Regions from separate parts of the Pantoea sp. X-Soil-YNGN-844 genome, predicted to be linked through region 3. Evidence: predicted binding sites of a transcription regulator. Region 3 holds the regulator's gene; each other region holds the start of a gene.
What was found. The regulator PurR, encoded in region 3, represses purine synthesis genes. The targets are predictions, from matches to a motif close to CANGCAAACGTTTGCNTG.
Positions count from the first base shown of each region.

Region 1 (2,268 bases), 1.2 Mb from region 3:
GCGGCGACACCCGCCAGCTCCAGACCGATGACGGCGACAATCGCGCCCATGGCCGCCGGGGGGAACATCACGTCGAGCCAGCCGGTGCCCGCGCGTTTCACAATCAGCGCCACGATACAGAACAGCACGCCGCACAGGATAAATCCGCCCAGCGCGACCTCGTAACCCAGTGGCAGTAACAGCAGCACCGGCGAGATAAAGGCAAAACTGGAACCGAGATAGGCGGGGATTTTGCCTTTACAGATAAAGAGATAAATCAGTGTGCCGACGCCGTTAAACAACAGCACCGTCGCCGGGTTGATGTGGAACAGAATCGGTACCAGTACCGTGGCACCAAACATGGCAAACAGGTGTTGCAGGCTGAGTGGAATGGTTTGCAGTAACGGCGGCCGTTCACTGACGCCAATGGCGCGACGAGTCATCATTTATCCCCTTATGTTTTGTATCCCCGTGGGTTCGCGCCTCTGGCACAGCAGCAGGCAAGCCGGTGCGCCTTGCGACAGAGCGAATCCGTTCAGGGCATTATTTTTGTCAAAAAAAAGCCGACTCTCTGGTCGGCTGTGCGATTTATTTGGTTCCGAAAATCTTGTCCCCGGCATCGCCGAGCCCGGGAATGATGTAACCCTTTTCGTTCAGTCCCTGATCCACTGACGCGGTGTAAAGCTCGACGTCAGGATGCGCTTTCTCCAGCGCGGCAATCCCCTCTGGCGCGGCAACCAGAACCAGCACTTTGATGCTGGTGCAGCCCGCTTTCTTCAGCAGGTCGATGGTGGCAATCATCGAACCACCGGTCGCCAGCATCGGGTCGACCACCAGCGCCAGGCGCTCTTCGATGTTAGAGACCAGCTTCTGGAAATAGGGAACCGGCTCCAGCGTCTCTTCATCACGGTAAACACCCACCACGCTGATACGGGCGCTGGGAACGTGTTCGAGCACCCCTTCCATCATGCCCAGGCCGGCACGCAGAATCGGGACCACCGTGATTTTTTTGCCTTTGATCTGATCGATCTCTACCGGGCCATTCCAGCCCTCAATGGTCACGCGCTCTGTTTCCAGATCGGCGGTCGCTTCGTAGGTCAGCAGGCTGCCCACTTCAGAGGCCAGCTCGCGAAAACGCTTTGTACTGATATCATGCTCACGCATCAGGCCCAGTTTATGTTTGACCAGCGGGTGTCTGACTTCCACGATCTTCATTGGTGTTCTCCCGGAATGAGTTGAGCTAAAAAAAATCGCGGGATTATACCGCCTTTTGCACGCTGCGCCACCTGCTCTTGCGCAAAGCCGTGGGTTTTACCGGGACAAATAAAGGATTAATGAAAATCGCCCGATGCGCAATGCCGGACTCGCAAACGTTTGCCTGCACTGATAGAATTGCCGCGCTTTATTTTAAACCACCAACCGCAACTCGCGTGGGGACCTCGCAGTGACCGACAAAACCTCTCTCAGTTACAAAGACGCCGGTGTTGATATTGATGCTGGTAACGCTCTGGTTGACCGTATTAAAGGCGTAGTGAAAAAGACGCGTCGCCCGGAAGTGATGGGTGGACTGGGCGGTTTTGGTGCGCTTTGCGCGCTGCCGCAAAAATACCGTGAACCCGTGCTGGTCTCCGGCACCGATGGCGTGGGCACCAAGCTGCGTCTGGCGATGGATCTCAAACGTCACGATGCCATTGGTGTTGACCTGGTCGCGATGTGCGTCAATGACCTGGTGGTTCAGGGCGCCGAGCCGCTCTTCTTCCTCGACTACTACGCCACCGGCAAACTGGATGTGGATACCGCCTCTGCGGTGATCACCGGCATCGCCGAAGGGTGTCTGCAGTCAGGTTGTGCGCTGGTGGGCGGTGAAACCGCTGAGATGCCAGGCATGTATCACGGCGAAGATTACGACGTGGCCGGTTTCTGTGTCGGCGTGGTGGAAAAGTCAGAAATTATCGACGGCAGCAAGGTGCAGGATGGCGACGTACTGATCGCCCTCGGCTCCAGCGGCCCACACTCCAACGGCTATTCGCTGGTGCGTAAGATTCTGGAAGTCAGCAATACCGATCCGCTGGCTGAACAGCTGGAAGGTAAACCGCTGGCCGATCATCTGCTGGAACCGACCCGCATCTACGTGAAAAATATCCTGAGCCTGATTGAGCAGGTCGATGTGCACGCTATCGCGCACCTGACCGGCGGCGGCTTCTGGGAAAATATCCCGCGCGTCCTGCCCGAAAACACCCAGGCTGTCATCGACGAGAAGAGCTGGCAGTGGCCGGCGGTCTTCAGCTG
Region 1 covers NZ_AP036007.1:3,015,015-3,017,282, forward strand. The annotation lists gene uraA (uracil permease) at 1-422, opposite strand, end outside; gene upp (uracil phosphoribosyltransferase) at 568-1,194, opposite strand; gene purM (phosphoribosylformylglycinamidine cyclo-ligase) at 1,424-2,268, shown strand, end outside.
Region 1: the regulator PurR is predicted to act here: its motif matches at 1,343-1,360, upstream of purM (phosphoribosylformylglycinamidine cyclo-ligase).

Region 2 (2,268 bases), 2.2 Mb from region 3:
AGTGCGGCCCGCGCCCATCAGACCCGAGATGCCAAGGATTTCACCTTTGCGCAGACTGAAGCTGACGTTCTCCACGCCCGGCCCGCTGACGTTCTCCACTTTGAGCCGCACATCCCCTGGCGCCTGATCTAGATGCGGATATTGATCTTCCAGCTTGCGCCCGACCATCATCTCGATCAGGCTCTCTTCGGTCAGCTCGCTGACCGGACGTTCAGCAATAAACTGACCGTCGCGGAATACCGTGACGTCATCGCAGATCTCAAAGATCTCTTTCATGCGATGCGAGATATAGACGATGCCGCAGCCCTGCGCTTTCAGTTCGTTGATCACCCGGAACAGCGACAGCGTTTCGGTATCCGTCAGCGCATCGGTCGGCTCATCCATGATGATGACCTGCGACTCAAAGCTCAGCACTTTGGCGATTTCAACCATCTGCTGATCGCCAATCGACAAATCGCCCACCAGCTTGTGGCTGTTGAAGCGCAGATTGAGCCTTTTGAGCAGCGCATCGGCTTCGGCATACATACGCGGCCACTGGATACGGCCAAAACGCCCCACATATTCGCGACCGAGAAATATATTCTCCGCCACGGTTAACTGAGGGATCAGGTTCAGCTCCTGATGGATGATGCCAATACCCGCTTCCTGAGACGCTTTCGGTCCACTGAAACGGGTCTCTTTGCCGAGCCAGCGCAATGTACCGGCATCATATTGATAGATCCCGGTCAGCACTTTCATCATGGTGGACTTGCCGGCGCCGTTCTCGCCCACCAGCGCCATCACGCGTCCTGCACGGACATTCAGCGACGCCCCCTTCAGGGCTTTTACGCCCGGAAAGGATTTTTCAATGCCGTCGAGTTGCAGTAAAGGTTGCATAGCGGCCTCAGAAGGTCACACCGGCGCTGAGGATGACATTCGCAAACGGAGAGCACTCTCCGCTGCGAATGACTGCCTGACTACGCTGCGTTTGTTGTTTGAATTGTTCATGACTGGTGTAGCTGATGGTGATGCGATTCCCCTGGTGCTGTTGCAAGGCTTCGAGCACGGCGACAAGCGCGCTATGAAGGTGCGGATTATGCTGCTTAATCTCCTCCGCGATCAGGGCGCTCTCTACCTGCATCTCCAGTGCGACAGCATTCACCACCTGCATAAAATCGGGCGTACCCGGCGTGAGCGCTAAGTCGATGCGCTGCGGTCCTGCCGGAATCGGCAAGCCAGCATCGGCAATCGTCAGCGTATCCGTGTGTCCCAGGCGGGCAATCACATGTGAGAGTTCAGCGTTTAACAAGCGACCTTTTTTCATCTTTTCACTCCACAGCGAAACGTTTCGCTGTCTGGAGTGTATGAAAAGCCGCCATCAACTCAACCGGCAAAGAAGAAATCTGTGATCGCTATCGAAACGTTTCGCTCACGCGGGAGGAAATTTGCATTAAGGCGAGGAAGGGAACGAAAAAAGGGCCGCGAATGCGGCCCGGCAGAAAGGGATTAAGGCTGTTTCTTAACCTGTTTAACGTCCATCTCAATGCTGTTGAAATCTTTATCCAGTTCACCCGTCAGCTCAACGTTATCTTTGGGCGTGATGGTCTGGCCGTTCCAGTGCTTGTGGTCGATTTCGACCTTCATGGTGCCGGTCTGATCACGGAACAGATAATCTTCCTTGCCGATCTGTTTTTCCAGCTTGCCGCGTACGGTGATCCAGCTGTCATCTTTCATCTCTTCAGCCTGCTTCACGGTCACCACACTGGTGTGATCGGCACTGAAGCCGCCCTGACCGGATGCTGACGGCGTCTGTGCGGCTGGCGCACTGGGATCAACAAATCCGCCCTGCTGTGCAGCGAAAACCGGGGCGGAAGCCAGCATAACGACGGCCAGAATTGCAGCGTGCTTTTTCATGGTGTACCCCTTTCTCAGTGGTGTTTTCGGTTTGAATTCGCCCAGTTGACCACAGAGTTCTTAACAGCTTCTTAAGCGTGAAAAATAAGCCATTTTCGCCGAAATCAGCTGTACAGTGAGGAAGTTGCTTCGTATAAAACGCTATCGGAACAGGGAGACGTGATGCGTATTTTACTGATTGAAGACGATCGCTTAATTGGCGACGGTATCAAAGCGGGGCTGAGTAAACTGGGCTTCAGCGTTGACTGGTTTACGTCTGGTGAGTCGGGCTGTAACGCGCTGGAGGCCGCGCCATGGGATGCGGTGATCCTGGACCTTTCTCTGCCTGAGCGGGATGGACTCGATATCCTGCGGCAGTGGCGGCAGCAGGGCAAC
Region 2 covers NZ_AP036007.1:4,008,265-4,010,532, forward strand. The annotation lists gene rbsA (ribose ABC transporter ATP-binding protein RbsA) at 1-876, opposite strand, end outside; gene rbsD (D-ribose pyranase) at 884-1,303, opposite strand; gene AC6I8C_RS18690 (YgiW/YdeI family stress tolerance OB fold protein) at 1,486-1,893, opposite strand; gene qseB (quorum sensing response regulator transcription factor QseB) at 2,056-2,268, shown strand, end outside.
Region 2: the regulator PurR is predicted to act here: its motif matches at 1,316-1,333, upstream of rbsD (D-ribose pyranase).

Region 3 (2,268 bases):
GATCCCGCGTACCGCTAATGAAATGTATCACCTGCGAGACGCCGCGCCGATCAAGCGTGAGTCGCTGGAGAAAGGCGATCTGGTCTTCTTCCGTATTAATGGCCGCGGCACGGCAGACCACGTCGGCGTTTACCTGGGCGATGGCAAGTTTATTCAGTCGCCGCGTACCGGCAAAGATATTCAGATCAGTGCATTAGGGGAAGATTACTGGCAGCGCCACTATATTGGTGCCCGTCGGGTGATGACGCCGAAAACCATTCGCTGAGCAGCAGTATAGTCCGAAAGAAGCCGGGATAATCCCGGCTTTTTTATTAGTGCAGAATGGCAGTAAAACTAAAGGCCACAATCATCAGCAGACAGCCGATAGTGGTCATCAAAGCCAGTTTCAAATCGGTACTCATTGCTTGCTCCTTAGTCACACACTTTGCAGGGATATGGCATTTTCCCACAGGGTCCGGTAAAAATCTCGTTTTATCCGTTCAGCCTTGTTAGAATCCCGCCTTTGTTGCGCAACGCGCGCATCCCTGATTCCGTTTGCGCATCTTTTCAGGCGTTTTTTCTCCGCCAGTCGCCTGTTTACCGGCCAGAAAAGCCGCATTTTTGCGGAAAAAACCCTGAGCAGACGCAAACGTTTAACATTACGCTTATCATAGAGTTAGGTAAGCACTGGAGTCCGATTTTCATGGCAACAATTAAAGATGTGGCGAAACGCGCTGGCGTCTCAACGACCACCGTTTCGCACGTCATCAATAAAACACGCTTTGTCGCTGAAGAGACACGCGAGGCGGTCTGGCAGGCAATTAAGGAACTGCACTACTCGCCAAGTGCGGTGGCGCGCAGCCTGAAAGTAAACCACACCAAAACGTTGGGCCTGCTTGCCACCTCCAGCGAAGCGCCCTATTTCGCTGAAATTATTGAAGCGGTTGAAAACCACTGTTTTGATAAAGGCTATACGCTGATTCTGGGTAATGCGCATAACGACCTGCAAAAACAGCGCGCCTACCTCAGCATGATGGCGCAGAAGCGCGTCGATGGCCTGCTGGTGATGTGCTCTGAGTATCCGGACGATCTGCTGCAGATGCTGGAAGAGAACCGCAATATCCCGATGGTGGTGATGGACTGGGGTGAATCGCGCGCCGACTTTACCGATACGGTTCTCGATAACGCCTTCCAGGGCGGCTATCTGGCGGGACGTTATCTGATTGAACGCGGACACCGTGATATTGGTGCTATCCCCGGTCAGATGGAGCGTAACACCGGCGGCGGACGCCATGCCGGTTTCCTGAAGGCACTGGAAGAAGCGGGTATTCAGCCGCGTGCCGAGTGGATTGTACAGGGTGACTTTGAGCCGGAATCGGGCTATCAGGCGATGCAGCAGATCCTGTCGCAGAAGCAGCGTCCGACGGCGGTGTTCTGTGGCGGTGACATCATGGCGATGGGCGCGATTTGCGCCGCCGACGAGATGGGTTTGCGCGTCCCACAGGATATTTCGGTGATCGGCTATGACAATGTGCGCAACGCCCGTTATTTCGCACCGGCCCTGACCACAGTGCATCAGCCTAAAGCCCAGTTGGGTGAGAAAGCGCTGGAAATGCTTCTGGACCGCATTACCAGTAAGCGCGAAGTGTCACAAACGATTGAGGTCCATCCCACGCTGATTGAGCGCCGTTCCGTGGCCGATGGCCCGTTCCGCGACTATCGCCGTTAATGCTCGCTTAACCACTCCTGATTAAGAGTTTGCGCATCACCCAGATAGCTGAGCAACCAGCCTGTCGCCGGTGATGCGCGATCCTCAGCCCAGCTGACGCAACAGGGGCTATCCGGAAATGCCACCGGCAGCGTCAGTTCGACCAGCTCGCCGCTGTCGAGCAGTGGTCTGGCCAGATGACCCGGCACCATCGCCACACATAAGCCTGCCTGCACGCATTCCAGTCCGGTTTGCCACTCCGGCACCACCAGCCTGCGCTGGTTATCCAGCGTCCATGTCATACGACGCGGCAGTGCGCGTGATGTATCTTCCAGCACCAGTGACGGCCAGCTACGCAGCGTATCATCATCGATCTGGCTCGCCTGCGTCAGAGGATGCTCGGGCGCGACCACGCAACGCCAGTTGAGCATACCCATATCGCGAAATGCAAACCGTCCGCCTACCGGAATCGCCTGAGTGGCCCCAATCGCAACTTCCACCCGACCGTCGGCCAGCGCATCCCAGACGCCGTTAAAAACTTCATAGCTGATGATCAGTTCCATATCGGGAAAGTGGCGATA
Region 3 covers NZ_AP036007.1:1,823,956-1,826,223, reverse strand. The annotation lists gene AC6I8C_RS08480 (C40 family peptidase) at 1-265, shown strand, start outside; gene cydH (cytochrome bd-I oxidase subunit CydH) at 312-401, opposite strand; gene purR (HTH-type transcriptional repressor PurR) at 683-1,708, shown strand; gene punR (DNA-binding transcriptional activator PunR) at 1,705-2,268, opposite strand, start outside.